One region of the Sporosarcina sp. P19 genome, then DNA from elsewhere that is predicted to be linked to it. Evidence: riboswitches for the same ligand, from Rfam matches in the RefSeq annotation. Region 1 holds a riboswitch; each other region holds the start of a gene.

Region 1 (7,943 bases):
GCAAAAAAACCTGTATTCGCAATTTGTCATGGTCCACAATTGCTCATTACAGCGAAAGCGCTTGAAGGGCGAGATGCAACAGGATATACGTCCATTCGTGTAGATATGGAATATGCAGGTGCAAAATACGCAGACAAAGAAGTAGTAGTCTGTCAGAACCAACTTGTAACAAGCCGTACACCTGACGATATTCCAGCTTTTAATCGCGAATCACTAAAAATTTTAGAAAAATAATAAATACTTCGATCGTCAAGGTGTAAAAGCCTTGACGTTTTTTTGTGTCTTCTGCACATTAAACCGCTACTTACAACATACGATAACCATACATTTTAACATTCGTTGAAAAAGATTCTCAATTGTACTTGAAAAAGGTTCTCAATGAGAGTATGCTAAAAGCAACGAATAAATCGGAAAGACGATCGCGTCTTACAAATGAAAGGTCGGGGATCTAACATGTATAAGATTGTTGCATTGGCGGTATTAGCAGGGATTGCATTAGGTGCAGCAGCTGGATTTTCCTTTGGAAGTAAAGAACTGACAGGTATGTTCGCCGGAATGGCGGCACTTGCGTTTATCGCAGCACCGGCAGCGGTCGTCTATGCAAGTGAAAAGAAAAAATGGCATCAAGCTCACTAATACAAAAAAGCATCCAAAATTTTGGATGCTTTTTTGTATTAATGTAATCAAATATTTCCAAGTCTTATTTCTACGAGAGATTAAATCTCAATATGCAGACCATCCATTGTCAGCTTCCATGATGACACCGTTAACATAAGAGGATTCATCTGATGCAAGGAATAGCGCAATGCTTGCGATTTCTTCCTTTGTTCCAGGACGGCTCATCATGTTTACGCCTCTTAGTGCTTGCTTCATGCCGAATGCATCTGGTTGAGTCAAGCCGTTTGTAATATTAGTTGGGATTTGTGCTGGGGCAATTGCGTTACAGCGGATGTTTAACGGACCGTATTGAGAAGCAACGCTTTTTGTCATCCCTGCAACGGCGTGTTTTGATGCAGTGTAGGCTAGTCCGCCCCGACCACCTGTTACCGCTGAAATAGAAGCCATGTTGACAATAACACCTGCTTTTTTCTCTTCGAAAATAGCTAATGCTTTACGAGTTGCACGCATAACACCTGTTGTGTTGATTGCTAATACTTTATCCCATACTTCATCAGGCACTGTAGCCGCAGAGTACATATTGTCCATAATACCGGCATTGTTCACTAGAATATCAAGTGTACCGAATTGCTCGACTGCTGTATCAATCATTTTTTGTACGTCTTCCTCAACTGTTACGTTGGTTTTAACTGCTAGCGCTTCACCGCCAGCATTTTTGATCGTCTGGACAGTTTCTTCTGCACCTTCTATATTCATATCTGCGATGATGAGTTTTGCACCTTCACGCGCATATAGTTCAGCAATTTCTCGTCCAATTCCAGACCCTGCGCCAGTTACTACTGCTACTTTGTTTTCTAGTCGATTCAACAAACTCGCCTCCAATTTATTCGTGCGTTCTTATTTCATTATATACTTTAACGTCTAACTATTGAAGGGTTTAGCTTTTGTTTTGATTGTAAAAAAACTCGAACTGTCAGGGTTGTACTGACGGTTCGAGTTGTGCTGTTTCATATTATTGAACTTTTACGCCTTCTACTACTTCCTTTGCAGCATAAAGTGCTTGTTTCACATCAGCAATTATATCTTCTACATCTTCTACGCCGACCGAGAAACGTAGCAGACGATCATCCACCCCACGGCGATTACGTTCTTCTAATGGGATATCCATATGCGTCTGTGTAGTCGGATACGTGATGAAGCTTTCCACACCGCCCAAACTCTCGGCGAATGAAATGAGGTTCATGTTTTCAAGGAATGGTCCTACCCATTCACTATTCTTTACTCGGAATGACAACATACCACCGATTCCAGCGTAGAGCACGTCGACAATGAGAGGTTCTTGTTCTAAATAAGATACCATCGCTTTTGCATTTGCGTCATGCTGTTTCATGCGTAAATGTAATGTTTTCAGACCACGTACGACAAGCCATGAATCAAGAGGGGACAATGTAGCGCCAATCGCATTATGGTTAGTAAATAGACGTTCGCATAATTCCTCACCCTTTGCGACGACTAAACCTGCTAGTACGTCATTATGTCCACCGATATATTTCGTTGCGCTATGAATGACGATATCTGCGCCTTCTTCAATAGGTCGCTGGAAATAGGGGGTTAGGAATGTATTATCGACAATTAGCAATAAGCCATGCTTTTTCGCCAATTCAGCATACGTCCTAATTGCTATGTTTTGCATTAATGGATTTGTTGGCGTTTCTAAGAAGATTGCTTTTGTGCGATCAGTAATCGCTTGCTCGACTTCTGAAACATCATCGAACGATAAGTATCGCGTCTTAACATTGTACGTCTCTTCATATTGATTAAATAAACGATAGGTGCCGCCATATAAGTCTTCAGGTGCCAGTAGTTCTGAACCTGACTTAAATAAGGATAAAATTAGTTGAATGGCTGCCATTCCGGAACTGCACGCAAATCCTTGATCACCGGATTCCAAGTTTGCGATACCATCCTCTAAGATAGAACGCGTAGGATTTTTTGTTCGTGTGTAATCATATCCTGTCGATTTCCCTAGACCTTCATGGTGGTACGCTGTAGACAAGTAAATAGGCGTATTGACTGCTCCGGTTTTCTCATCACTGTGGTTCCCGAGTTGTACTAATCTGGTTTCTAATCCATTGTTTGTCATGAATATCCATCCCCCCCAGCAAAATAAAAAAGAACCTCTTCTTTTCGAATAGGCCCTCGAACATACAAGTGTATACAGTATTCTCATCTTCAAGGTGGTGTCACCCTTGGAATTAGCACCGTGCCTGAGGCTGGTTGCTGAGACATCGCTGGGCCTATCCCTCCGTCTCTCTCGATAAGAATATTCACAATATAGGAAAAACTGTTGACGGATTTATTCTATCATGCGGATATACTAGAAGCAAGCTTCCTTTTATCGTCATCGGCTGATTTTTTGTTATAGCAAAAGATTTGCTATACTTATAGAGCTATTCATGACAGAAAGGAGATATTTATTTTGGCTTGGAGTTATGTCGCCCTAGCGGCTGTTATAGAGATTTTCTGGGTAGTCGGTCTCCGTTACTCTGAAACGGCAATTCAATGGACTGGAACAGGTGTGGCCATTGTATTAAGCTTTTATTTCATTATCAAGGCATGCGAAAAATTACCTTCAGGCACGGTGTATGCAGTCTTTACCGGGTCGGGAGCCGCGGCAATCCTTTTGGTGGATATATTCGTCTTTCAAGCAGGTTTCACATGGGTTACGCTGACCTTTATAGGATTAATTGTCATCGGGGTAGTTGGCATCAAGTTGACTACAGATGAACAAGTAGATACTGAAGGAGGTGGATGACGATGGCTTGGGTGTACTTGGCTATTGCCAGTCTCGGCGAGATTTTTGGTGTGGTAAGCATCAATTACTATTTACAAAAACGTTCTATTAAAAGATTGTTACTCATTGTCGGGATATTTGGTTTCGGCTTTGTTTTCCTGTCTCTTGCTATGCGTGAAATTCAGATGAGTACAGCCTACGCAGTATGGACCGGTTTAGGAGCAGCTGGAGCTGTATTGATGGGGATTTTAATATTCAAAGAATCTGCTAGCGTCAAACGCCTTTTCTTTTTATCGCTCATTATTCTCGGTGCTGTTGGCTTAAAATTATTCGGATAAAGGGAGTGGACACACTGGTTTATTGGACACGATTTAATTTCGACGGGTGGTCAGTAATACTAGCTGCTACAGAAAAGGGACTTTGCTACGTGGGGCTAGCCGAAAATAGTTTAGAACAACTGAAGGATTGGGCTAAGCGACTTGATAATGAAGGATTAAAGGAAGACGAAGCAAAGCTTGAAGTCTATAGCAATCAGCTCAAAGGGTATTTTTCGGGGAGGACTAACGATCTTTTAGCGCTGCCTCTTGATTTAAAGGGAACACCATTTCAACTGCAAGTATGGGAAATGCTACAACAGATACCCTATGATGAAGTCGTAACCTATTCAGAAATTGCAGAACAGATAGGGAAAGCATCAGCTGTTCGCGCTGTAGCATCTGCAATAGGCAAGAATCCTGTATTGATCGTGGTGCCTTGTCACCGTGTGATTGCAAAAAGTGGAGGATTGTCAGGCTATCGAGATGGGAAAAAGCATAAAAGGAACCTGCTACAACTGGAGAAATCGCGCTTGATAAGTGATAGGACGGAGTGAGCAACATGAAATATAAGCAAATTAAACCGAAGAAAATATATGAAGAAGTGGCGGATAGTTTATTGGATTCCATTCAGTCCGGAGAGTTAAAGCCAGGTGATAAATTGGATTCTGTGCAGCAGCTGGCTGAAAACTTTACTGTTGGCAGATCAACAATTCGCGAGGCCTTATCAACATTACGTGCTAGAGGGCTTATTGAAATGCGACAGGGAGAGGGGACTTATGTCAAGGAATTCTCACCCGTCGATATGATCTTCCCGTTACAGAGTGCCATGCTCATGAATCAACAGGATATTCAATATTTATTAGCTGTGAGAAAAATAGTTGAGACCGGAGCCGCAGCGAATGCAGCAGAATCCCGTACATCATACGATTTGAAAAAGATGGAAACAGCACTCAATGAAATGAAACAGCATGCCGGGGATATTTTGCTAGGTGAAAAAGCGGATTTGGACTTTCATTTTGCAATCGCAGAAGCAACAAAAAATCCGTTGTTGGTAAACTTGTTGAGCCAAGTTGCGGGACTGATGAGTGAATCGATGAGAGAGACGCGTCGTATTTGCCTATATTCGGAGACTGCAACAGTAGAGCGTTTGCATGATGAGCATGAGGCCATATTTTTAGCGATTAAATCACAGCAACCAGAAATTGCATCAAGTACTATGCAAGCCCATCTTCTGAATGTGGAGTCTGTTCTAATAAATCATTGGAAGTCAGTAAAAGAATAACATTATTCACTCATTTTCTTTTGAGTGAATTTTTTTATAGCCAAATATATGAATGCTCTGTCAATTGAAAGAGCTTTGTAGTATGCTATGTAAAATGTTAGTCATCTGATGACCTGTCGATTGCGTGCGTTGTCATAGTGAAGGAGTGAAGTGAGATGAAAGTAAGCTTATTTATAACGTGTCTTGTAGACATGTTCTATGCAGAAGCCGGTAAAGACATGGTTGAAGTATTAGAGAGACAAGGCTGTGAATTATCGTTTCCAAAAGGACAAGTATGCTGCGGACAGCCTGCTTATAACAGCGGTTACGTAGAAAATTCAAAATCAGCAATGAAGAATATGATTAAGACATTTGAAAATGCGGAGTATGTTGTCACACCTTCAGGATCTTGTGCGACCATGTTTAAATTGTATCCTGATGTATTCAAAGATGATCACAATTGGTTACCAAGAGCACAGGAGCTGGCAGATAAAACGTATGAGTTCACTCAGTTCCTTGTAAATGTATTGCAAGTGGAAAACGTAGGAGCAAAATTGATAGGAAAAGCGACGTATCATCCGTCTTGCCATATGACGAGATTACTAGGCGCTAGTGAAGAACCGAGAAAGCTTTTGAATCAAGTGGAAGGACTGGAAATGATCCCTTTACCCAATGCGCATAATTGCTGCGGATTTGGCGGAACATTCTCCGTTAAGATGGGAGATATCTCTGAACAGATGGTAGATGAGAAGGTCGATAGTGCCATGGCGACAGAGGTAGATTATTTAATTGGGGCGGACTGTGGCTGCCTCATGAATATTGGAGGGCGTGCAGAGCGTATGGGCAAGCCGATCAGGGTTATGCATATCGCACAAGTATTGAATAATCACGAGTAAATTAAAAAAAGTGAGGTGATAGCAATGGCGATGAAGTTCAGCAAGAAAAACTTTACAGATCGAACAAAGGATAATATTTCAGATGATTTCATGAGACAGGCAGTGGCGAGTGCACAAGAACGTTTGCATGGCAGAAGACTAGACGCTGCAGAAGAGTTAGGTAGTTGGGAAGAATGGCGTTCACACGGAGAAGAAATTCGTCAGCATGTTCTTGAAAACTTGGATTACTATTTATATCAGCTAAGTGAAAATGTTGCACAACGTGGTGGTCATGTATTTTTTGCGAAGACAGCTGAAGAAGCGAGTGATTATGTTCGGGATGTCATAAAGAAAAAAGATGGCAAAAAAGTCGTGAAGTCGAAATCCATGGTAACAGAAGAAATCAATCTAAATGCCGTTCTAGAAGAAGCTGGATGCGAAGTCATAGAGACAGACTTAGGCGAGTATATCCTTCAAGTAGATGATCATGATCCACCCTCACATATTGTAGCGCCAGCACTTCATAAAAACAGAGAACAAATTCGTGAAGTTTTTGAGCAGAAGTTAGATTATCAAAATACTTCTAAACCTGAAGAATTAGCTTTGCATGCACGTGAAAAACTGCGTCAAGAATTCTTGGATGCAGACATAGGTGTTACTGGCTGCAATTTTGCGATAGCTGAAACGGGCTCAATTAGCCTCGTGACGAATGAAGGGAATGCACGACTAGTCTCTGCGTTGCCTAAAACACAAATTACGGTAATGGGGATGGAGCGGGTAGTACCTTCCTTTGAAGAATTCGAAGTACTGGTCAGCTTATTGACACGAAGTGCAGTAGGTCAAAAATTGACGAGTTATGTCACGGCGTTAACAGGTCCTAGAGATGAAGGGGACGTAGATGGTCCTGAAGAATTTCATTTAGTTATCGTCGACAATGGTCGTTCTGAAATTTTAGGGACAGAATTTCAGTCGGTGTTGCAATGTATCCGATGTGCTGCGTGTGTCAACGTGTGTCCTGTTTATCGTCATATTGGCGGACACTCATACGGCTCCATTTATTCAGGCCCGATCGGTGCTGTGCTATCGCCATTGCTTGGAGGTTACGACGATTTCAAGGAGTTGCCTTTTGCTTCCACGCTTTGCGGAGCGTGCACGGATGCTTGTCCGGTGAAAATCCCTCTTCACGAACTACTTCATACACATCGACGCATTATTGTGGAAGAAGAAGGTCGATCACCTATTTCCGAAAGACTGGCAATGAAAGCATTTGGGATCGGTGCTTCTTCCAATCCGTTGTACTCTATGGGATCAAAGGTAGCATCTACTGCGATGAAACCATTGACGAAAAATGACCGAATTTCAAAAGGTCCGGGACCACTGAAAGACTGGACAGATTTACGGGAGTTCCCGGCTGTCGGAAATACGCGTTTCCGTGACTGGTTCTATGATCAGGAAGGGGGCAAATAAGCATGGTAGGATCAATTCAAAACCGCGCCACATTTCTACAAACCATCGCGACACAACTAGGTCGAGAACCCAAAGAGAAAGTAGAAAAACCGATCTGGAAACATCAGCCTCAACGCACAGTGTTAGCGGATGCTTCAATAGATGAATTACTCGAAGTATTACGTGTACAATGCGAGCGAATTCATACAGATATCGTGGAAACGACAAAAGAATCGTTGTCGGTTGTGCTGGATGAAGTCGTAAAAGCTTACGGTGGCGGACCGCTATCTCTATGGAGAGACGAACGTTTTGAGGAATATGAATTATCGGACCTACTAGAGACAAAGTGGCCGTTAGAACAGATTGAAGTCAATAGCTGGGATCCTTCAATTGGAGTGAAGAATATCGAATTGGCTGAACAAGCGAATATCGGTATCACATTCAGCGACATGACCCTCGCAGAGTCCGGCACGGTCGTACTCTTCAGTAGTGCAGACAAAGGTCGTTCCGTCAGCTTGCTCCCAACGCATTATATTGCGTTAATTCCTAAAAGCACGCTAGTCCCAAGAATTACCCAAGCGTCAGATATGATTCGAGATAAATTAAACAATGGCGAGCAAGTCCCGTCCTGC
Region 2 (7,943 bases), on a different contig from region 1:
AGTCGTTGCAGAATTGGTACAACCACTTAACACGAGCAGCAAAGCGGCACCTAGCAACAGCAAACGATTTTTCATTAGAAAAGCCTCCGTTACGTAATCGGAATGATTACTATTTAGATTATTTTCTCATCATACAAGATATGCTATATGTTTGCAACCTAGTACGGTTTATTTTATTCGTTTTTTTTGGGAGGTACCGGATCAAATCCACCTTTATGAAATGGATGACATTTTAAAATCCGCATTACCGCTAGCCAACTACCTTTAAGCACTCCGTGTGTCTCAATGGCTTCCATTCCGTAATGGGAACATGTCGGGTGAAATCGGCAAGAGGGCGGAGATAGGGGAGAAATAAACTTCTGGTAGAATCGAATTAGTCGGATCAATACTTTCTTTAGCATTTTCATCACCTTTAGATGTAATAAGGTTTAGTTTACCTATATCTGTGGTAAATTAAAAGAGAGAAGCATAAAACGATTAGAGGAGTGTTTTTTTTATGTCTAAAGAATTAATTCAAGAGCTAAACAAACAAGTATCTACATGGTCGGTGTTGTATGCGAAACTTCATAACTATCACTGGTATGTAAAAGGTAGTCATTTCTTCACATTGCACGCTAAATTTGAAGAATTATACAATGAAGCAACAGTGCATATGGATGAAATCGCGGAGCGCGTGCTAACTTTAGGCGGTGAACCGACTGCAACACTATCACAGCATTTGTCTGAATCTGTTGTCGACGAAGCAAAAGGCACAGAAAAAGCGAATGATATGGTGCAAACATTAGTAGATGACTTCGATAAGACGATGAAGTCATTGAAAAAAGGTATGGAACTTGCCTCGAAGGATTCAGATGATATGACGGAAGATATGTTGAATGCGGTTTACCAGAGCGTCGAGAAGCATCAGTGGATGTTAAATGCATTTCTTGGCGAAACAAACGAGTAAATCCCTTCATTCATCAAGATATTAGCCGATAGTAAGAAGTGAATACCAGAGAGGAGTTGAACGACATGGATATCAATTCAATTATGTCCAGCCAGTTGAGAAGCTTGCAATCAACCGTTCAAATGAGCGTTATGAACAAAGCCCTTTCAATGGAGACTTCTGCTATGAATGATATGTTGAACGGCCTTGAAAATCAATCAGTTGCGCATCCAACAAAGGGCGCTTCTATTGATATCAAGGCTTGATAGGGGAGCACACATCTCATATGACTAGAGATGTGTGTTTTTTTATGGAAGTAAGCAAAATTCCTGTCAGAATATAAATAAAATTATACACAGTGGGAGGTATATTGAAGATGGCTCAAGGACAGTTTTTGCGAAATTTAATTATTGAAACCCCTTCTAAACCGGGAAATCTTGGCAAAGTAACTATGGCAATCGGTCAGTTGAATGGAGATATTGGTGACATCCAGACGATTAAAGTAGGAACGCTTTCCACGATTAGAGAAATCGCGCTACAATGCAATGATCAAGAGCATTTGGCTGAAATAGTTGTGGCAATCGAGAACTTGAAACAAGGTATTAAAGTTCAAGCTGTTACTGATGATGTACTGCAAATGCATGAAGGTGGCAAAATTCATATGAAAGCCACACATGAAATCCGTTCACTTGCAGATTTACGAAGAGTGTATACACCAGGTGTGGCAAGTGTATGCAAAACTATTCAGGAAGATCCCGAACAGGCAAATTATTTCACAGGTATTTCAAATACAGTAGCAATCGTGACAGATGGTACGGCTATTTTAGGACTTGGAGATATTGGCCCTGTAGCTGGTATGCCTGTCATGGAAGGGAAAGCTGTTTTGTTTGATCAATTTGTTGGAATTAGTGGCATTCCGATTTTACTTGATACGAGTGATCCTGATGAAGTCGTAGAAACAGTCAAACATATTCATCAAGGCTTTGGTGCGATCTTACTGGAAGATATCGGGTCCCCGCATTGCTTTGAAATCGAAGAGCGTTTGAAAAAAGAATTACCGATTCCTGTTATGCATGATGATCAGCACGGCACAGCAGTCGTTGCATTGGCAGCAGCGCTCACAGCATGCAAACATGTCGGAGTGGAGCTGGCTAATGCTTCAGTCGGACAAATCGGTCTTGGTGCAGCAGGCTTAGCCATTAGTCGTATGTTTATGGCATATGGTGTAGCAGAAATGAAAGGAACAGATCCCAATCCTCATGCTAAAGAGATGTTAGCGGAGTATGGCGGTACTGTTGTAGAGACAATGGAAGAAATTATGGAGACATGTGATTTGGTTATCGCGACAACTGGTGTTGCGAATCTAATCAAGCCAGAAATGATTCGGAAAGGACAAATCATCTTAGCTTTATCTAATCCAAATGCAGAAATTTCCCCAGAAATCGCATTAGAAGCAGGCGCGGCCTATGCGGCTGATGGCCGTTTAGTCAATAACGTTCTGGGTTTCCCCGGGATCTTTCGAGGTGCGCTTAATGCCAATGCAAAATCCATCTCGTACCCAATGCTCATCGCTGCAGCTCTGGCGATCGTGGATAGCACAAAGCGTGACGATTTAGTACCACATCCATTAGATCCAAATGTACACATTAACGTAGCGTTGGCAGTTGAAAAGGTAGTGTATGAAGAACAAGAAAATGAATAATCATTCGATGACCTATTAACTAAATACTGTTAATAGGTTTTTTGTGCAGAATAAATTCTTCATTACGAGGTATCCTACGTAAAAAAGAAAGTAGGATGATTATGATAGAAGAAAAATATCCGATGTATATATCAATTAATCACAAAATGGTTCTCACAGACCCTCACGCTTCGACATGGGAATACAAAGTAGAAGTTACAAGAGAAGCATATCCTGTATTCGAAAAATTATTTTCTCAAATGGAACAGCTGGAATTTCAAAACTTTTTGCGGTCCCATTTACCGTATATTCCCTATCACTATGATCAAGACAATGACAAAGTGGATTTACGCTTGAAGAAAATCTTTGCCTTGATCCATGAATACACAGACGATGAATCCAAACGTTTTATCGAGCAACTACCGCTATTTCGTTGATTCCTCGCTGACCTTTCCGCTACACTAAAGGAAAGGACGTGATCCATATTGCTGAAATTTGAAGATTTACAGGGAGCCAATGTCGAATTGACTTTTGGACCCAATTCACATCAAATCGAATCTCGCCATGTGCTCGTTATTATTAAGCGCGATGAACACTGGTTATTGACCAAACATAGAATTCGCGGTATTGAGTTCCCAGGTGGAAAAGCGGAACCGGGAGAGACAATTGAACAAGCTGCCATTCGGGAAACAATGGAAGAGACAGGAGTCACTATAGAGAACGTACATTCATTTGCTGAGTACGTCGTCTTTACTGAACCACCGTTCTGCAAAGCCGTTTTTACAGGAGATATAACACATGTGGAAAACGACTTTACATTGATGGAAACTGAAGGAGCGGTGTGGATGACAGACGCTGAACTGAACGCCTGTAAAGAACTCAGCTTTCATATGAAAGATCGTGGAATGGGTGAACTTAGGAAGTGGGTGGAAGCGAATGATGGAACAAACTGATGGTCAAATCATTCGAAGAAAAGACTATCCTTCACCAAATCCACAAGTTACATTAGAAGAAATTACCTATAGTTCTGATGGCTTGCATGTAAAAGGGCTGCTCGCAACACCAAAAGCAAAAGGACGGTATGATGGCTTGCTTTATTTACGTGGAGGCATACAACATGTGGGAATGGTTAGACCGGCGCGTATTGCACAATTTGCCTCCCATGGGCTTGTCGTGTTCGCCCCTTACTATCGCGGAAATCGTGGTGGTGAAGGGAAGGATGAATTTGCTGGAGAAGATCGCAATGATGCAGTAGTAGGAGTAGAAGTACTCAAACAGCAACGTGCTGTCAACTCAGATCGCATTCATCTGTTTTCTTTTTCGAGAGGTGGAATCATGGCATTATGGACGGCCATTATGCGCGATGATTTAACTTCCATGGTGACATGGGCAGGAGTCTCAGACGTGATATTCACGTACAAAGAGCGACAGGACATGCGCCGGATGATGAAGCGTGTCATTGGTGGAACGCCGAATAATCAACCAGATGCGTATCGTGAGAGAACAGCATTGTTCCGAACGGAAGATATCGATATTCCGACACTGATTATTCATGGAACTCTTGATACGAATGTGTCTTTTGAACAGGCATTATTGCTGGAGAATGCATTGCGTGATGAGAATAAAGAATTTGAAACTTGGTATTTGGAAGGCTACACGCATTATATTCCTCCTGAAATGAATCGGAAACTTGTGAAAGACGCAGTGGATTGGATGAAGCGGCAATGAAGAGGATAGGCTAGGTTAAATGTGTTTGATCAGCTATTCTTGGTCGTTGCTCGATTTAGTATATGGTATTGAAAGTAGCGAGTGTCATGCTTTGGACCCGGGCAGGCACGTGGGGGTTTGCCTACAGCCATAAGCCAACTGGTGATAGTGCTGCCAGTTGTCTCATGGCCACGGCCTACCCCGCAGTTGTGCCTACGGTGCTACGGGGGGAGAAGTTAGGTTGTGTTTTATAGTAGATGAAACCAGCTACTGTGTGCTACTCATCTTTTATCTTCGCAAAACAACTACCAACTGTCGTATCTTACGTATCCGTATCAAAGCCAAAAGAAATTTAAAACCCAAAAAGAGGCTGACCAGGAATTCCTGATCAGCCTTTTTCATATGTCATTACTTAATAACGGGTGGTCCGCCTTTGATTGCGATGTCTTCTGAAACGTGTGAGAATTTCTTGAAGTTCTCACGGAAAGCATCAGCTAAACGATTTGCTTCTTTATCGTATTCGTTCGGATCTTCCCAAGCATAACGAGGGTGTAGAACATTACTTGGTACACCTTCGATTTCAAGTGGCATGTTCAATCCGAAGATTTCGTTCTTCTTTGTTTCTACATTATCCAATTTACCGGCAATTGCAGCGCGTACCATTGAACGTGTGTAGCCCAAGTTCATACGTGAACCTACACCATAGATTCCGCCAGTCCATCCTGTATTCACAAGGAATACTTTTGAACCGTGCTCATCAATTTTCTTTCCAAGCATCTCTGCATATGTTGCTGCAGGAAGTGGTAAGAATGGTGAACCGAAACAAGTAGAGAATGTTGGTTCAGGAGCAGTGATTCCACGCTCAGTTCCAGCAAGTTTGGAAGTGAAACCGCTCAAGAAGTGGTACATTGCCTGTTCTTTTGTAAGAATCGAGATTGGAGGCAATACGCCAGAAGCATCAGCTGTTAGGAAGATGATGTTCTTCGGGTGACCAGCAACAGACGGTGTCACGATATTATCGATGTTTTCAATCGGATAAGCAGCACGTGTGTTTTCTGTTAATGATTTGTTGTCATAATCTGGAATACGCGTTTCTTCATCCAGTACTACGTTTTCTAAAACAGCACCGAAACGGATTGCTCCGAAGATTTCAGGTTCTTTTTCAGCAGAAAGGTTGATACACTTTGCGTAACATCCACCTTCAATGTTAAATACGCCATTATCAGACCAGCCGTGCTCATCGTCACCAATAAGTTTACGGTTAGCATCTGCTGAAAGTGTCGTTTTACCTGTTCCAGAAAGACCGAAGAATAGAGCAACATCGCCTTCTTCTCCAACGTTTGCTGAACAGTGCATAGATAAGATATCTTGCTCTGGAAGCAAGAAGTTCATAACAGAGAAAATAGACTTTTTCATTTCTCCAGCGTACTCTGTACCACCGATCAAGACGATGCGCTTTTCAAGCGACACAATGATGAACGTTTCAGAGTTTGTGCCATCCACTTTTGGATCCGCTTTGAATGAAGGGGCAGCCAAAATTGTGAATTGCGATTCGTGTGCTTTTAATTCTTCTTCGGTTGGACGGATGAATAATTGGTGAACAAACAGATTTTGCCAAGCTAATTCATTAATTACTTGGATAGACAATTGAGAGTCTTTATCTGCTCCTGCAAACCCTTTAAATACAAAGAGTTCATCTTTTAACTTCAAATGATCAATGACTTTCGTGTATAATGAATCAAAGATCTCTTCTGAAATCGGACTGTTCGTGCTACCCCAATCTACTTTATCCTTAGACACTGCATCTTCAACGATGAATTTGTCCTTAGGTGAGCGTCCTGTATATTTACCTGTACGTGCAGTGATCGCACCGTCGGCAGAAAGTTTGGCTTCGTCTCTTGCTACTGCTTTTTCCGTTAATTCTGCCACAGACGCTTGGATCGTCACGTTGCTTCCACTAAGAAGACTTTTTAAGCTATCATCAATTTTTGCAGATATCATGTTTACATACCGTCCTTTGCGTAGTCGATTTATTTTTATCTTAATAAGAATATCCTAATTCGTAAATAGTATAACACATTAAGAATATTAATCTATACTAATGGAAAACTCAAGTGATTTAGGATAAATAATTTGACAAAATCCAAACTTTTTAATACGATGTGACATGAACGGATACTCTTATCCCGAGTTGGTGGAGGGTACAGGCCCTGTGAAACCCGGCAACCTGCAATAGACGTACGTCTAACGCGAAGGTGCCAAACCTGAAGCAAGGTTTAATTCCTTGGACGATAAGAGTGAAAGGTGCTGCGCGTGAAATTTTGCCTTTTACTCATGGATTGAAAATGAGTGGAGGGCTTTTTATATTGTCTAGCCCTGAATCCTTATGGTATATGCTTGACGTCTAGGCGTGGAACTTTACCAGGGACTTATGAGAGTACCGTATCATGATGCTTAATATAGGGGGAAACAAAATGACAAACCGTCGACTGTTTACATCAGAATCAGTTACAGAAGGCCATCCTGACAAGATGTGCGACCAAATATCAGACGCAATTTTAGATGCGATCCTAACGGAAGATCCAAATGCGCGTGTGGCATGTGAAACGAGCATCACGACTGGACTCGTATTAGTAATGGGAGAAATCACTACGACAACGTATGTGGATATTCCAAAAGTCGTTCGCGACACTGTAAAGGAAATCGGGTATGTTCGTGCGAAATATGGCTTCGATTACGAGACGTCCGCTGTACTTACTTCCATTGACGAGCAATCACCTGAAATCGCTGCAAGTGTCAACGTGGCACTCGAAGCACGTGAAGGTTCTATGTCAGATGAAGAATTAGATGCAATCGGTGCAGGAGACCAAGGTCTAATGTTTGGATATGCATGTAACGAAACACCGGAATTAATGCCTTTACCAATTAGTCTTTCTCATAAATTGGCACATCGCTTGGCGCAGGCACGTAAAGAGGAACTTATTACGTATTTACGTCCTGACGGAAAAACACAAGTAACGGTAGAATACGATCAAGATAATAATCCCGTGCGAATTGACACAATCGTTATTTCCACACAACATCACCCTGAAGCGACACTCGAGCAAATTGAGAAGGATATTAAGGAAGTTGTCATTGATGCAGTAGTTCCAAAAAACTTATTGGACGAGCATACTAAATACTTCATTAATCCTACTGGCAGCTTTGTTGTAGGTGGACCTCAAGGAGACTCCGGTCTAACTGGACGTAAAATCATCGTTGATACGTACGGTGGATATGCTCGTCATGGTGGCGGTGCTTTCTCGGGGAAAGACGCTACAAAAGTAGACCGTTCCGCTTCTTATGCAGCACGCTATGTTGCAAAGAACATCGTTGCAGCAGGACTTGCTGAACACTGTGAAGTTCAGTTGGCGTATGCTATTGGAGTAGCGAGCCCGGTTTCCATTTCGATCAATACATTCGACACCGGTAAACTTTCCGAGACTCAATTAGTGGAGTTCGTACGCGAATTATTTGACCTTCGTCCAGCGGGAATCATTAAAATGCTTGACCTGCGTCGTCCAATCTACAAACAAACAGCAGCATACGGTCACTTCGGCCGCACTGATATCGAATTGCCATGGGAACAGA
Region 3 (7,943 bases), on a different contig from region 1:
TCTCTAGAGCAATTTGAGCAACTTAAACAGGAAGAAAGAGTAATTTTCTTATTCACTGCAGACTGGTGTCCAGATTGTAGAGTGATTGAACCATTCTTGCCTACACTAGAAACTGAGTTTGCAGAGTATGAGTTCATCTCGGTTGATCGTGATGAATTTATAGACCTTTGCAGTCAGTTGGATATATTCGGTATTCCTAGTTTCGTGGCATTTAGCGAAGGAACAGAAAAAGGTCGTTTGGTAAGTAAGAATCGTAAAACTAAAGAAGAGATTGAGGAGTTTATTAATAGTTTAACGTAATGCAATAATTCTCTGTGAGTGGATCAAGAGACAATCAAACAAAAGGACTGAAGACAACTGTAACTGTTGTTTTCGGTCCTTTTTTATAAGAAAAGATTCTACAATAGTTCTTATATATTTGTATTATGTGAAATCTTTCAGCTGCTCTATAAGGATTTTTGCGCCTCGTGGACTGATGTATAGACCGTTCGACAATTGCTTGTTTTCATCCATCACATCGCCGGTGATAAAACATGCTCTGTTGACCTGATATTTTCTCAATATAATTCTGTCATCCTCTACGAAAATTTCGATAGGGTCACCTTGATCGAGCGACATAGAATTCCGAAGTTCTTTTGGAATGACAATCCTGCCGAGATGATCAACTTTACGAACTATACCTAAAGATTTCATAAGCTCCTCCTCGAAGAAAAGTAGTTGGTATTTTCTATTATACACAAAAATAGACCATCTACAATTTACAAAACTAAAATGCGCAGAACAATTTGATAATTCTGCTATACAATTAAATTATTAATGCTATAATAGTCAGTAATTAAATATTTCTTATCAAGAGAAGCTGAGGGAATTGGCCTGATGAAGCTTCAGCAACCTCTGTGCATACAGGAAGGTGCTACCTCCAACAAGATTGTTGTCTTGAGAGATAAGAACGGTGAACAGTCAACCCTCATTTTCTTATCTAATAGAAATGAGGGTTTTTTGTATAGAATTAGTAATAATAGAACGTTAAGGGGGAAATAGTATGCCGATTAATATACCGAAACATCTACCAGCAGGAGAATTATTGAAAGAAGAGAAAATCTTTATTATGGATGAAGAACGTGCCACAACACAGGATATCCGTCCAATCAATATTTTGATTTTGAACTTGATGCCTGAAAAAGAGAAGACCGAGTTACAATTGCTTCGATTGCTTGGAAATACACCATTACAAGTGAATGTCACATTCCTCAATACAGCATCCTATGTTTCAAAAAACGTCAGTCAGACTCATTTAGAAACCTTCTATACTACGTTTGAACATGTTAAAGCTCGTCGTTTTGACGGTATGATCATCACAGGTGCGCCAATCGAACTTTTACAATTTGAAGATGTAGTCTATTGGAAAGAGTTAAAAGAGATCATGGAATGGACAAAAACGAACGTTACATCAGTGCTCCATATTTGCTGGGGGGCACAAGCGGCCCTTTATCATCATTACGGAATTGACAAGTTCGAGTTATCAAAGAAATGTTTTGGAGTATTTTCACATGATATTACCGATCCGACAGTGAACTTGGCACGCGGATTCAATGATGTATTTGTAGCGCCACACTCACGCCATACGGGGGTTTCATTAGAAGAAATAAAGAGTCATCCCGATTTGACTCTACTTTCCGCTTCTGAAGAGGCAGGTGCATTCATTGTGATCTCAAATGACGCAAAGCATATTATGGTAACTGGACATTTAGAGTACGATGCACATACCTTGGGGGATGAATATGCTCGCGATGTAGAAAAAGGTTCTGATATTGACATTCCTGTAAATTATTATCCGAATGATGATCCATCAAAAGAACCTATGAATACTTGGCGTTCCCACACGCATTTATTATTCTCTAATTGGCTTAATTACTACGTCTACCAAAAAACTCCTTACAACTGGAGTTAAAAGAATTGCAGTATAAATTCCTATAGTTTGCACATACTCCGACTACTGGAGGTGTATGCAGTGAACATAAATGAATTTTGGGAATTGGCTTTTTGGGAAATGACTTTACGAACGGTGATTTCATTTATTGTACTGTTGATCTTAGCGCGCTTCATGGGGAAGAAACAAGTGTCTCAGCTGACTTTCTTTCATTATGTAACAGGCATAACGATTGGTTCGATTGCAGCCAACTTGGCGGGAGAGTCTGAAACACCTTTCTTAAATGGCTTATATGGAATGGTTTTATGGGCAGTGTTAACGATTATTGCTAACTTTTTATCATTCAAATCCATCAAACTTCGCGTATTACTCGATGATAAACCGATAATTGTCATTCAAAATGGAAAAATTCTAGAAGGTTCCATGCGTAAATTACGGTTGAGTTTCAATGATTTAAATATGTTGCTTAGAGAGCAGTCGGTATTTTCAATGAAGGATGTCAATTACGCGATATTCGAAACAAATGGTAATTTGAGTGTCATGCTAAATGAGGGTGAGAAATATGCGACAAAGAAAGATGTCAAAGCACCATCACCAATGCCCAAATATATTCCGACTGAAATTATTACTAATGGGAAAGTAGAAGAGAAAAGTATGCGAGAGCTTCAATTGACCGATACTTGGCTAACAGAACAATTAAAAAAGCAGGGGATTTCTAAGCCTGAGCATGTTCTCTATGCAGAAATTCAGACAGATGGTAGTTTATATATTAATACATTAAAATCGACTTAACGTGGAGAGCTCTGACATAATCAGAGCTCTTCGCGTTTTTATAATATTTCCCAATTTCTTTGTTTGGCCACAGTAGCAAGTTTTTCATCTGGACGAACTGCTACAGGAGAGCCAACTTTCTCTAAAACTGGAAGGTCGGAAATGCTGTCTCCATAGGCAAAGCTATTGTCCCAGTCGATAGTTTCTCCTAGTAGTGCTTGGTAAATTTGTTCGTTTTTACGTGTACCTTGAATATGTAATAAGGGCTGATCCATTGCAAGTTGTTCGCCATTTGAAGGGATGTCTGTGCCAATAATTCGATCAAATATCAGGTGACTTGTAACTGCTTTTAAGAAAGGAGTATAGGCTCCAGAAACGAGCAAGACATGGTATCCATCTTTTCGGTGCTTTTCCAGTCGATTGATGACTTGTTCGTTAAAGTCCGGCATCATAACGTTATGCATGCCTTTGAAAAACTCATGTAGTTCCTTCATCGTTAATGAGTCTAAGGCTTTAAGATAAAGATGCATCGAGCGCTCTTTCATGACAGATTCAGGCAGTATTTTTAATTTATAGCGAATGTAAAGTGGTAATATCGAACGATAGAACTTTCTATAATACTGCTTGTACGTAGGATGATTTTTTAATTGCTCCATGAGTAATTTAAAGGTTTCTTTAGTGTACAACGTACCATCAAAATCAAAGATCGCAACTTTCATATAGACACTCCTCTTTTGTATGCTTCTACTTAGTATACAAATATAACGAGTGTAAAAGCAAAAAGCAGATGGAGAAAAACTCCATCTGCTTGAATCGTTAACTTATTGAAGGTTGTTTGGCATACCCGGTTGACCTTGCGAAGGCGCAAAAGAATTAAGTAACATATTCATATCCTGATCATTTAATTGTGGAACTTGATAATATTGATGTTTGTTTTGGTAAATGGACAACTCATATGCCATTTCTATACAGTTGGGCACAGAATCTGCAAGTACACGGCGAACGACTGGATTACATACTTCTAATGAAGCAGCCGTTTTGCCTGTAGCGCCTTCTTTTGTAGCGCCCAACAAAAAACCGGAGATGATTTCATCACTAATTTCACCTGTAGATTGAATAGGTTTAGACGGTGCTTTTTCTTTCATGCCGTAAATGAAATCGCTGCCTGCTTTCATTTGATAGCGCTGTGTAGGATGTGAAGGATCTTTGCCTGTCTTAAAACTTTCGACAAGGATATTGTACTCATCCAGCGTGAATCGGTATTGTCGATCAAGAATATCGAGAAGTTCTGGATCTTGGACATGTGGACGTAAAATCATTGCTTGATTCAATGCTCCAACGGTCGCGCTTAATATCTCTTTAACATCAAATAACTCATGTCCCCCGTGATTCATCGATGGGGGTACCTGTCCACCTTGCATGTGTTGAGATGTTTCAAATTGATTTGTCAAATTTATTTCCTCCTTCAGTTGTCATGTACATCGAGAGTAGTATGTGAAATCATCGAAATCCTATACATATGAAATGGCATTCACGACTCATGCATAGTTCGTAACGCAACATCATATCATAAGGATAGAACTCAAGAAGGGTAGTGGGGATACATGCAGATTCATGTAGTTTCGCAAGGGGAGAGTTTATATGAAATTGGTAACATATACGGTGTGCCATACGAGCAAATAGCAGATGCTAATGAATTAGAAAGCGAAATACGATTAGCTGTGGGACAAGCGCTTGTCATTCCAATAATAGGTTCTTATTACTGGGTGCGACCTGGAGATAGCCTATATACAATTGCACAGAGATATGGTTTAACAGTTGCGCGCTTGGCGCAAATTAATGCAATCGACCCTACTAGAAGGTTAATGATCGGTCAGCGTTTGTATATACCACAAGAAGTGAAAACGTTGATTGATTCATTATTATATGTAGAACCGCGTAATCCTGTCAGTCAAGATATGCTGGCGGAAGTTCGTGAACGTGTGGATGGTCTCACGTATCTCGCGATGTTTAGTTATGAAGTACAACGTGACGGTTCACTCAAAGCACCAGCTCTAGCAGATATTCCGACTATCGCCAAAAATGCAGGTACTGAAAATATACTAGTGCTGACGAATTTAGAAAACTATTCCTTCAGTGCGGATTTAGCGCATGTAATTTTTACCGATCAAGCTGCACAAAACCAAATGATTCAAAGTGCCATTGAAGTAGCAAAAGAAATCGGCTATAGTGATATTCACTTCGATTTTGAGTTATTATTCCCTGAAGATCGCGAATTATACAATCAATTATTACGTAATGCGCGTGATCAAATTCATAAAGCGGGCCTGACAATTTCCACAGCACTTGCACCAAAAGCTGGGGAAGTAACGACAGGTATTTATGGCGCCCATGATTATAAAGCACATGGAGAGATTGCAGATTTCGTTGTATTGATGACGTATGAATGGGGATATACGTATAGTGCACCACAAGCTGTGAGCCCAATCGGTCCAGTCACAAAAGTAGTGGAATATGCCGTAAGTCAAATCCCGAATGAAAAAGTGTTTTTAGGACAAAATCTATACGGTTATGATTGGACAGCTCCATTTGGTCAATCGGACAGTAAAGCTGCCAGAGCATTAAGTCCACGGATGGCGACTAATCTAGCAATCGAGCAGAATGTCGCTATTGAATACGACGCATTAGCCCAAGCGCCACATTATACGTATTACGATGAAACTGGAACCGAACATGAAGTGTGGTTTGAAGATGCACGAAGCATCAACGAAAAGTTTAACTTGCTGAAGAAATTTAAGTTGCGTGGAATCATGTACTGGAAACTCGGGCTAGCATTCCCGCAAAATTGGTTGTTATTAGAAGATCGCTTTACTATTCGCAAGCGATAAATATAGGAGCCTTTCCTTAAATAAAAGGAAAGGCTCTGTCATATGAGTTGTCACTCGTTATTTAATAATTTCATAGCGCTTTGGAACACATCCATATCTGGATTTACGAGTAAAGCAGGTAGGAAAGCAAAAGTCATGATGAGGAGGAGGTTCGCTCCTAGGATTGATCGAATTGTACCTGTTTTCTTTGTCATGGCGCTTCGCCTCTTTCTTTTCGTATTGTTCTCACTAATATGTGTATGCGCTTACATTTAGAACTTCACATAGTTTGTTTGAATAGTCTAATAATACTATGAATTCAGTCGAATGTAAATGATAAAGTTTAATATAGTACATAAAATTGACACAAAAGTTAAGTCAAAATTGAGATATTCTAAAAAAATCTTGTAACTTGCTATCTTTTCAGTGATAATATTGGAATACAAAGAAATATTTCGAACAATTAAAATTCAATTTATATTAGTAGAATTTACTCTTTTAACATACAAGTATTTTGAAATCATAGTCACTGAGTAAATGAGCGACTGGTCAGTCAACAGTTTTTAATTAACAACTAAGGAAAGGGATGATCGCAGATGACAAAGGTTGATGAGGTAGAATATAATAATCGCAAACGAGCAAATGATTACGTTCATAATGTATATGAATTGGTGAAAAAAAGGAATCCAGATGAGAAGGAATTTCTACAAGCGACAAGAGAGATTTTTGATTCTCTTCGTCCCGTCTTTGCTAAGCATCCCGAATTCATGGAAAACGGAATTCTTGAACGAATTACAGAGCCAGAAAGAATTATTTCCTTCCGCGTAGCGTGGGAAGATGATAAAGGTAAGGTGCAAGTAAATAGAGGTTTCCGCGTTCAGTTCAATAGTGATCTTGGACCTTATAAGGGAGGACTTCGTTTCCACCCATCTGTAAATAATAGTATTATGAAATTCCTCGCTTTTGAGCAAATCTTCAAAAATGCTTTAACAGGACAGCCAATCGGGGCAGGTAAAGGTGGATCTGATTTCGACCCAAAAGGGAAGTCTGATCGTGAAGTCATGCGCTTTACGCAAAGTTTCATGACAGAACTTAGCAGACATATTGGACCGGACATCGATGTGCCAGCAGGAGATATTGGTGTTGGTAAACGTGAAATCGGCTATTTATTTGGACAATACAACCGGATTAAAGGTGGCTATGAAGCAGGTATTTTAACTGGGAAAAATCCTGATCATGGTGGAAGTCTTGGTCGTAAAGAAGCGACTGGTTACGGTACAGTGTACTTTGTTGATGAGATGCTGAAAGAAAACAATCTTTCATTGGAAGGTCAAACTGTTGTAGTTTCAGGTTCAGGTAATGTTTCGACGTATGCTATGGAGAAAGCTATGCAACTTGGAGCGAAAGTTGTGGCATGTAGTGATTCTGATGGCTATATCTACGACAAGAACGGAATTGATCTTGAATTAGTGAAAGAACTAAAAGAGTACGGCAATAAACGTATTTGGGAATATACGAAAGAACATCTTGATGCAGAGTATCATGCAAATTGTACGGAAATTTGGTCTATTCCATGTGATATTGCACTACCATGTGCTACACAAAATGAAATTGATGAAATTGCTGCACATATGCTAATCGCAAATGGTGTTAAAGCAGTTGGTGAAGGTGCAAATATGCCATGTACGATTGAAGCAATTGTCATTTTCCAAGAACACAATGTGTTATTCGCACCAGCTAAAGCTGCCAATGCGGGTGGCGTAGCTGTTTCCGCTATGGAAATGTCTCAGAACAGCCAGCGTCTATCGTGGTCAGAAGAACAAGTAGATAAGCATTTGAAAGAGGTTATGCAGAATATCTATAAAGACTGCAGTAATGCAGCGACGGACTACGGTAAACCAGGCAATCTAGTAATGGGTGCTAACGTAGCAGGCTTCCTGAGAGTAGCCGATGCGATGGTTGCACACGGAATTCGATAAGTGATATTAAACAGACACATTTTTTTACATAATGTGTCTGTTTTTTTATGCTTTCCTATTGCGTTTCAACTAAAATATGTTATTATAAAAATACGTTAAATTGAATAAACATACACTTACTTGCATGAAAGGGGATCTTCCCATGAAAAAGAAAAAAGTCGTTTTAGCCTACTCAGGCGGTTTAGACACATCAGTTGCGATTCAGTGGTTAACGGATCAAGGATATAGTGTAATAGCAGTTTGCTTAGATGTCGGTGAAGGAAAAGATCTCGACTTTATTAAGGAAAAAGCTCTTACAGTTGGCGCAATCAGCAGCTATGTTATTGATGCGCGTGAAGAATTCGCACAAGATTTCGTCCTACTTTCATTGCAAGCTCAAACATATTATGAGAATAA
Region 4 (7,943 bases), on a different contig from region 1:
TGTTTTCTAACTCCTGCGATTGGCAATTTGCTAACAACTGGAGCTAAGAAACCATGAATGATGAGGCGTTCTGCTTCTTCTTGTGAAATACCACGGCTCATTAGATAGAACATTTGAAGTGGATCTACACGTCCTACTGAAGCTGCGTGACCTGCTGTTACATCATTTTCATCGATAAGCAAAATCGGGTTCGCGTCTCCACGTCCTCTTTCGCCTAGCATGAGAATACGGGACTCTTGCACTGCGTTTGAACGAGTTGCACCTTTAGCAATACGTCCAATTCCGTTAAAGATCGCAGTAGAGTTTTCTTTCATTACACCGTGCTTCAAGATGAAACCGTCTGTATCAAGTCCCCAGTGCACGATTTCAGAAGTAAAGTTTTGTTTCTGGCTACCGCGTCCAACCACTACGGATTTCATATCACTAGATGAGCCGTCTCCGACTAAATGCGTGATGTTTTCAGAAATCGTATTGCTGTCGTTCATTAGACCAAGCGCCCACTCAATGCGTGCGTGAGGTCCAGTAACACCGCGACGGTTGACATAAGTTGTCATACCTTCTGCTAATTCGTCGACTGATCCGTAGACAATTTTCGCATTCGCCATAGCAAATACTTCAGATACAATGTTCGCTTGAGTTTCTGCATGCTCTACTGTAGAAAGATAGCTTTCCACGTATGTTACTTGACTGTTTTCTTCTGCGACAAGTACTACGTGGTTAAATAATGATGCTTCTTCGTTAGAATGAATGAAAAGTACTTGTAGTGGATCTTCGATTACTACGTTTTTAGGTACGTAGACAAATACTCCACCGTTGATCAGCGCAGCGTGAAGAGCTGTTAATTTATGCTCGTCCACTTTGACACCGTCAGTCATCAAGTATTTCTGTAACAACTCACTGTGTTCGCGTGATGCCGTAAAGATATCCGTCATAATAACGCCTTTTGACTTCAAATCTTCCGACAACGCAAGGTATGCAGGTGTGTTATTGTGCTGCACGTAAATATTTTGTTGTTGTTCGTCATCGATCAATGCTTTCGCTTCAGTCGGTAATTCTTCCAACCCAGCGAAGATCGAGCTTTCAACTGTATGTGAAGGGAATTCCGTGAAATTCCACTTTGTAATTTTAGTTTTATCTGGTTTTGGCATTTCGAGCACTTCAGCTTTCGCTAGAGCATTCGAACGAAAATCTGCCATCCAAGCAGCTTCCTCCACTTTTGCGGAATAAGAGCGGACGTCTTGTTCGGTCAATGCCAATGTTGTTTCAACCGTCATTTTGAGTCGTCCCCTTTCTTATGCTTCTTGTCCAACAGTTTCGTCTTCAATACCTAGTTCTTCTTTAATCCAGTCATATCCTTGCTCTTCAAGTTTCTTCGCTAATTCTGGTCCACCAGTTTTAACGATTTTACCTTGCATAATGATATGCACGTGATCTGGCGTGATATAGTCGAGCAAACGCTGGTAGTGAGTGATGATTAAGCAACCGAAGCCTTCACCGCGCATTTGATTGATACCCTTAGAAACAATTTTCAATGCGTCGATATCTAGACCCGAGTCAATCTCGTCAAGTACTGCGAATTTTGGCTTCAACATCATTAACTGGAGAATTTCATTACGCTTTTTCTCTCCACCTGAGAAACCTTCGTTCAAATAACGAGTTGCCATATCTTCTTCCATTTCAAGAACTTCCATCTTGCTATCCATTTCACGAATGAACTTCATCAAAGAAATTTCATCGCCTTCTTCACGACGTGCGTTTACTCCAGAACGTAGGAAATCCGCGTTCGTTACGCCAGTGATTTCACTTGGATATTGCATCGCTAGGAATAGACCAGCTCTCGCACGCTCATCTACTTCCATTGCTAATACATCTTCTCCATCGAGTAAGATCGATCCAGAAGTTACTTCATATTTCGGGTGACCCATGATTGCTGCTGCAAGCGTAGATTTCCCCGTACCATTGGGACCCATAATTGCATGGATCTCATTTGTATTTATTGTTAAGGTAACACCCTTTAAGATTTCTTTGTCCTCAATTCGGACATGAAGATCTTTAATTTCCAAAATTGCCATTCCAATACCTCCAGTATAATCGCGTTGAATGGTTATGATCCATTCTCTATTTAGTATCATTCTAATCTTAACCCATATTCGAGTTGGTTGCAAATCTTTAAGAATCATTACACATATTGGCTAATTCTATTGCTACTACAGGGCTAGGTATATTTTTCAAGATATTTGTTTTTCATTTGACAACTAGTGAGTGAGAATCAATCAGAGCTTAGTACATAAGAATTAGACAGCAAAAAAGCCGGTTAAGTAACCGACTTTACTACTACTTTACATTTTTTTAGTGAAACGGTCGACGATCATCGCAAGCGCACCGTCACCCGTTACGTTTGTTGCTGTTCCGAAACTATCTTGTGCTAAATACAGCGCGATCATCAATGCTACCATGCCATCCGTGAATCCTAGCATAGTCGTTAGAAGTCCAGTTGCCGCAACAACTGCACCACCCGGCACACCTGGAGCCGCGATCATCGCAACACCTAGCATGAAAATGAATTGTAAATACGGACCAAAACTAACATCTAGGCCGTTCATCATCATAACCCCGATGGAACAAGAGACGATCGTAATCGTGCTACCTGACAAGTGGATCGTTGCGAATAACGGAACCGCGAAGTTCGTTACTCGTTCTGAAGCACCCGTCTTTTTCGCCTGACGAAGCGTAACTGGAATCGTGGCCGCAGAAGACTGCGTTCCGATAGCTGTCAAATACGCAGGTAGCATCGTTTTCATTAACACGAACGGATTACGTTTGTTCAATGAACCCGCCACTGTGTACTGGAATGTCAGCATAATCAAGTGAAGAATAATGATCATGATGAAAACAAATACAAAAACAGAAAGTACATTCGCCACTTCGCCTGTATACGTCATATTCAGGAAGATCCCGAAAATATGAAATGGTAATAACGGAATAATTACGACAGAAATAACTTTATCGATAATTAAATTAAACTCATCGAAGAACGACATCATCGTCTTCCCTTTAATCGCTGCCATCCCGATTCCAAGTAGAAATGCCATTAGCAAAGCGGTCATGATTCCCATCATCGGATCCATTTCCATTTTGAAGAACGCTTCTCCCGCTTTACGTGCGCCGTCTGCAATATCCGTCTTCGTCGTTGGATTAATGAAGTTCGGTAAAATAGTTGTTGCTGCAAAATACGCAAGCAATCCCGCAATAACCGTAGAGCCATACGCAAAAGCAGCAGACATTCCAAGTAATTTCCCTGAACCTGCCCCAAGCTTTGCAATACTCGGTGCGATAAATGCGATGATGATCAGCGGAACAATAAAGTTCAAGAATCCACCGAACAACATATTAAAAGTGGCCGCTAAACGAACGAACCAGAGTGCGAACCCTTCGTGGATCATCGGCAATAGTAAGCCAAGCCCGATCGCTAACCCAATGGCGATCAAAATTCGCCAAATGAGTCCTAATTTAAACTTCACAATACGTCCTCCTCAAATACACATATGTATTACTCAAACAAAATTAACTTTATCACAAGTCGAAAGAATAAAGAAGATTTTGTTTGGATTTTCTTAATATTTTTCTTGTGTGTTGGGGGATGGGGTGGGTTGTCTGGGGGATTGAGCGGATAGCTTTGCGGGTTGAGCGGATAGCTCAGCGGATTGAGCGGTTCACGCGCGGGATTGAGCGGTTCAAGCGTGGGATTGAGCGGATAGCCTAGTGGATTGAGCGGTTCACGCGCGGGGTTGAGCGGATAGCTCAGTGGATTGAGCGGATTGCAGAGCACATTGAGCACTCCGCCCACAACATTGAGCGGATAACTCCCAACATTGAGCAACCAAACCACTCCACACACCATTTATCCAAATAAAAAAAGCCGGCAGCTATAATAGCTACCGACCCTCACCTTATTATTGTACGGGAACGACTGATCCAGACCACTCGTTCAAGATGAATTCTTGAATTTGCTCTGAAGTCAGTACTTCTACCAATGCTTGGATTGCATCGCTGTCTTCGTTACCGCTCTTCACCGCAATTACGTTAACATATGGAGACTCTTTATCTTCCAATGCGATGGAATCTTCCATTGGATTCAAGCCTGCATCGATAGCGTAGTTGGAGTTGATCAACAATGCGTCGCCTTCGTCGTTGTTATACAACTGAGGCATTAATGCTGCTTCGTAGTTTGCGTCAAACTCCAAGTTCTTAGGATTTTCTACAATATCGTCTACTTCAGCTTTCACTTTTTCTACGTCGTCAGCTAGCTTGATCAATCCTTTTTCTTCAAGCATAGCAAGTACTCGGCCGTGGTCTGCAACAGAGTTACTGATTAAGATCGTTGCGCCGTCCGGAAGATCTTCCAATGAATCATATTTCTTTGAGTACACACCGATTGGCTCGATGTGGATTGCACCCGCATTGACAAAGTCATAACCGAAATCAGCCATTTGGCTCTCTAGATACGGAATGTGTTGGAAATAGTTCGCGTCGATTGTACCTTCGTCCAAATCTTTGTTTGGCAGTACATAGTCTGTGTAACTCTCTATTGTTAAATCATAGCCTTTTGCAGCTAATAACGGCTTAGCTTCTTCTAAGATTACCGCGTGCGGTGTATTAGATGCACCGACTGTCAACGACGTTTTCTCGCCTTTTTCTGCATCATCTACATCTGTTGCCCCATTATCCTTACTACCCTCGTCTTTTGTTCCACAAGCTGCCAGCGCAAGCACTAGTACGGCTGCGAATAGACCGAATAAAAACTTCTTCATATCCACATTTCTCCCTCTCCATGATGGAATGTTTTATGGTTAACAGGTTATCCTGAAAATCCTATTATCGCTTGTCCAAACGTTTCACAATGAAATCACCTATAAACTGAATGATAAACACGATGACTAGTACTAATATTGTCGCCATCATTGTAACATCCCCACGGTTACGCTGAAACCCTTCGAGATACGCGAGCGTACCGAGTCCTCCAGCACCGATTACCCCGGCCATTGCTGTGTAGCCGACAAGTGCAATTGACGTCACTGTAATACCTGACACGAGTGCCGGCATGGATTCTGGTAACAATACTTTAAAAATGATCGTAGATGTTTTAGCACCCATTGAACGCGCCGCTTCGATCACCCCTTTATCGATTTCCTGCAATGCTATGAGTACCATGCGGCCATAAAACGGAGCTGCGCCAATGATTAATGCTGGCAATGCGGCATTCGGTCCACGCATGCTGCCTATTAATAAATTCGTCAAAGGTAACAATAAAATAATCAAAATAATAAAAGGTATCGATCGGAATATATTTACGAATGCGCCTGTAAAGACATTCGTGATTTTATTTGCCCATAACTGACCCGGATTTGTTAAAAACAATAACAGACCGAGTGCAATACCAAAAATAAACGTGAAGACCGTTGAGTAGGCAGACATATAAAGCGTCTCGCCCGTTGCTTGCCACATTTTATCCCAGTTAACGTTCGGGAACCATTGCTCAATCATGGATCAGCACCTCCGTCTTCACTTCATTGGCGTCTAGGAACGCAATGGCTTCCTCTATAACTGCCGCGTCCCCTACTAGTTGCAAGACAAGTGTGCCGTATGCGCCGTCACGTGTCGTCGAAATATTCCCTTGCACGATGTTGACATCGATTGAGAATGTACGAATTAATTCAGCAAGCACTGGCTGCTCTGTACGTTCGCCAATGAAAGCTAACTTGATCAACTTGCCATGCGGTGACTCTTCCTGTAAATGCGCCATCGCTGCGTCCGTATCGCCTGTATCGGTCACCTGCGATATGAAACGCTTCGTAATATCCGCTTGAGGGGATTGGAAAACATCCAGCACATTGCCCGCTTCCACGACTTGCCCGGCTTCCATGACCGCCACGCGATGACAGATCTTTCGGATGACGTGCATTTCATGCGTAATCAAAACGATTGTTAATCCAAGACGTTCATTAATATCCGTCAATAAATCCAGAATCGCATTCGTCGTCTCAGGATCGAGTGCGGACGTTGCTTCATCACAAAGTAATACTTCGGGATCATTTGCAAGCGCGCGCGCAATACCGACACGTTGCTTCTGACCACCTGATAACTGCGATGGATACGCCTGCTCACGGCCTGTCAGTCCAACGAGATCAATCAATTCCTTCACTTTTTGCTTACGTGCCGATTTCTTCACGCCAGCAATTTCAAGAGGAAACATAATATTCTCTTCTACTGTTCTTGACCACAGTAAGTTAAAGTGCTGGAAAATCATACTGATTTTCTGACGCGCATTGCGAAGGCCAGCACCTTTCAATGTCGTCATTTCTTGTCCGTGAATCATAATACTACCGGACGTAGGTGTTTCAAGACCGTTCAATAGTCGAATTAATGTACTTTTCCCTGCCCCACTATATCCGATGACGCCGAAAATTTCTCCCTCTTCGATGGCTAATGTCACATCATCTACTGCGACAATTTCTGAACGGTTCAATTGGAATCTTTTATGAACGTTTGTTAGTTGAATCATTTTCCGCACCACCTTTATTAAGTCTTTTCATTATGTGTTTTAGAAAGCTACATTGCGCTTTCCGCTTTTGTTTCATCCAGCTGCAGATGCCAGCTCCTCGGGTCGTTTCAAACTTTCCAAAAAGGCAAAGTGCGCCTTTGGGGTAAGTCCTCCAACGCCTGTCGGAGCTAAACGGCATCTTCCGCTTTTGTTTCATCCAGCTGCAAGCGCCAGGCTCTCGGGTCGTTTCAGACTTTCCAAAAAGGCAAAGAACGCCTTTGTGGTAAGTCCTCCAACGCCTGTCGGAGCTAAACGGCATCTTCCGCTTTTGTTTCATCCAGCTGCAAGCGCCAGGCTCTCGGGTCGTTTCAGACTTTCCAAAAAGGCAAAGAACGCCTTTGTGATAAGTCTTCCAACGCCTGTCGAGCCTACACGGCGCTTTCCGCTTTAGAATAAAAAAAGCCTTCCTGCAGACAAGCAGAAAGGCCGAACGTATGTAGTTATGTACGTTACCATTTCTCTCATCTATCAAAGCGTTAGGCTTTGAGTGAATTGGCACCATTTCACAAACGTGACGGTTGCCGGGCTTCATAGGGCACTTCCCTCCACCGCTCTTTATAAGAGTTACGTATTCAATTGATTAACTACTTATACCATACTTTTATATCTATTGTCAACTGAGCTTCTCTAGCAAGTACGGGACGGATTGAAAGGCGTAAATCTTTTCTAAAGGCTGTCCTTTGCGCTGAATGAGTAAACAAGGGACACTTTCCACCTCATATTCTATTGCGATTTCCTGCACGTAATTCAAGTCTGCCTTTCCAATCGGTAATTTCGGACACATTGTCTCGATCACCGTGAGCATTTTTGAAGCGACTGCACACGTTCCGCACATCGGTGTATATAAATAAAAAGCGGCTACTTGCTCTGCCGCCTGTGCACGTTGCCAGTCTTCAATTGTCCAATTATTCATGTGGTCCACCTGCCAAGTATTTGGAATGTACTTTAAAATTGGCGGCAGCTAAAATGCTAGCCAATAGTTTAATGGGCGTCGTTTCTACTTCGCGGTAGAGACGATCCGTATATAAATGTCGCGCTTCTGGATACAGTTGTTTGAACAGCTTCCGAATGGACTCACCTGAGGTGTCCGCATCCATAAAGACGAACAGGTCTTGTTGCTCGTATGGTTCAAGCAGTTCCTCAATATGATACGCACTGATGGTGCCATTCGTACAAAGAATCTCTACAGGCTCTGCAAGGATCGGCACTAGCCGCTTACGATCCGAACCGCCTTCTACAATGAGAACTTTCAGGTCCATCCTGTTTCCTCCTAGCGTGTAAAAAAAGCGCTAGGACGTTCCAGCGCTTTTTCTTTTAGAATATTATTCAGCTGTCATTTCTT

Evidence for each region. A riboswitch is a leader RNA that binds a small molecule or an ion and turns the genes downstream of it on or off. The one in region 1 is predicted to bind S-adenosylmethionine.
Region 2: it holds a riboswitch for S-adenosylmethionine, as region 1 does, so the genes downstream of both, metK (methionine adenosyltransferase) here and CSV74_RS09685 (methionine biosynthesis PLP-dependent protein) in region 1, are expected to answer to the same signal.
Region 3: it holds a riboswitch for S-adenosylmethionine, as region 1 does, so the genes downstream of both, metA (homoserine O-acetyltransferase MetA) here and CSV74_RS09685 (methionine biosynthesis PLP-dependent protein) in region 1, are expected to answer to the same signal.
Region 4: it holds a riboswitch for S-adenosylmethionine, as region 1 does, so the genes downstream of both, CSV74_RS15640 (methionine ABC transporter ATP-binding protein) here and CSV74_RS09685 (methionine biosynthesis PLP-dependent protein) in region 1, are expected to answer to the same signal.

Annotation. Positions count from the first base shown of each region.
Region 1 is NZ_PDYR01000007.1:138,910-146,852, forward strand. Features, by position in the region: gene CSV74_RS09670 (type 1 glutamine amidotransferase domain-containing protein) at 1-234, shown strand, start outside; gene CSV74_RS09675 (hypothetical protein) at 454-636, shown strand; gene CSV74_RS09680 (glucose 1-dehydrogenase) at 724-1,485, opposite strand; gene CSV74_RS09685 (methionine biosynthesis PLP-dependent protein) at 1,631-2,761, opposite strand; SAM riboswitch class I at 2,842-2,942, opposite strand; gene CSV74_RS09690 (DMT family transporter) at 3,098-3,433, shown strand; gene CSV74_RS09695 (DMT family transporter) at 3,436-3,750, shown strand; gene CSV74_RS09700 (methylated-DNA--[protein]-cysteine S-methyltransferase) at 3,756-4,283, shown strand; gene CSV74_RS09705 (FadR/GntR family transcriptional regulator) at 4,289-5,011, shown strand; gene CSV74_RS09710 ((Fe-S)-binding protein) at 5,167-5,886, shown strand; gene CSV74_RS09715 (LutB/LldF family L-lactate oxidation iron-sulfur protein) at 5,911-7,332, shown strand; gene CSV74_RS09720 (LutC/YkgG family protein) at 7,335-7,943, shown strand, end outside.
Region 2 is NZ_PDYR01000009.1:124,544-132,486, reverse strand. Features, by position in the region: gene CSV74_RS11205 (metal ABC transporter solute-binding protein, Zn/Mn family) at 1-75, opposite strand, end outside; gene yidD (membrane protein insertion efficiency factor YidD) at 174-401, opposite strand; gene CSV74_RS11195 (Dps family protein) at 497-946, shown strand; gene CSV74_RS11190 (putative motility protein) at 1,012-1,191, shown strand; gene CSV74_RS11185 (NAD-dependent malic enzyme) at 1,302-2,627, shown strand; gene CSV74_RS11180 (hypothetical protein) at 2,729-3,043, shown strand; gene CSV74_RS11175 (NUDIX hydrolase) at 3,092-3,559, shown strand; gene CSV74_RS11170 (alpha/beta hydrolase family protein) at 3,543-4,334, shown strand; gene pckA (phosphoenolpyruvate carboxykinase (ATP)) at 4,722-6,314, opposite strand; SAM riboswitch class I at 6,492-6,611, shown strand; gene metK (methionine adenosyltransferase) at 6,788-7,943, shown strand, end outside.
Region 3 is NZ_PDYR01000009.1:52,436-60,378, reverse strand. Features, by position in the region: gene CSV74_RS10840 (thioredoxin family protein) at 1-300, shown strand, start outside; gene CSV74_RS10835 (AbrB/MazE/SpoVT family DNA-binding domain-containing protein) at 424-693, opposite strand; SAM riboswitch class I at 844-950, shown strand; gene metA (homoserine O-acetyltransferase MetA) at 1,043-1,951, shown strand; gene CSV74_RS10825 (YetF domain-containing protein) at 2,018-2,722, shown strand; gene CSV74_RS10820 (HAD family hydrolase) at 2,761-3,420, opposite strand; gene CSV74_RS10815 (spore coat protein) at 3,523-4,158, opposite strand; gene CSV74_RS10810 (LysM peptidoglycan-binding domain-containing protein) at 4,306-5,589, shown strand; gene CSV74_RS16765 (hypothetical protein) at 5,640-5,783, opposite strand; gene gdhA (NADP-specific glutamate dehydrogenase) at 6,165-7,547, shown strand; gene CSV74_RS10800 (argininosuccinate synthase) at 7,690-7,943, shown strand, end outside.
Region 4 is NZ_PDYR01000021.1:17,713-25,655, forward strand. Features, by position in the region: gene sufD (Fe-S cluster assembly protein SufD) at 1-1,274, opposite strand, end outside; gene sufC (Fe-S cluster assembly ATPase SufC) at 1,293-2,072, opposite strand; gene CSV74_RS15625 (dicarboxylate/amino acid:cation symporter) at 2,340-3,521, opposite strand; gene CSV74_RS16550 (hypothetical protein) at 3,551-3,880, opposite strand; gene CSV74_RS15630 (MetQ/NlpA family ABC transporter substrate-binding protein) at 3,954-4,811, opposite strand; gene CSV74_RS15635 (methionine ABC transporter permease) at 4,876-5,544, opposite strand; gene CSV74_RS15640 (methionine ABC transporter ATP-binding protein) at 5,537-6,562, opposite strand; SAM riboswitch class I at 7,060-7,165, opposite strand; gene CSV74_RS15645 (thioredoxin family protein) at 7,215-7,514, opposite strand; gene CSV74_RS15650 (toprim domain-containing protein) at 7,507-7,860, opposite strand; gene gcvH (glycine cleavage system protein GcvH) at 7,924-7,943, opposite strand, start outside.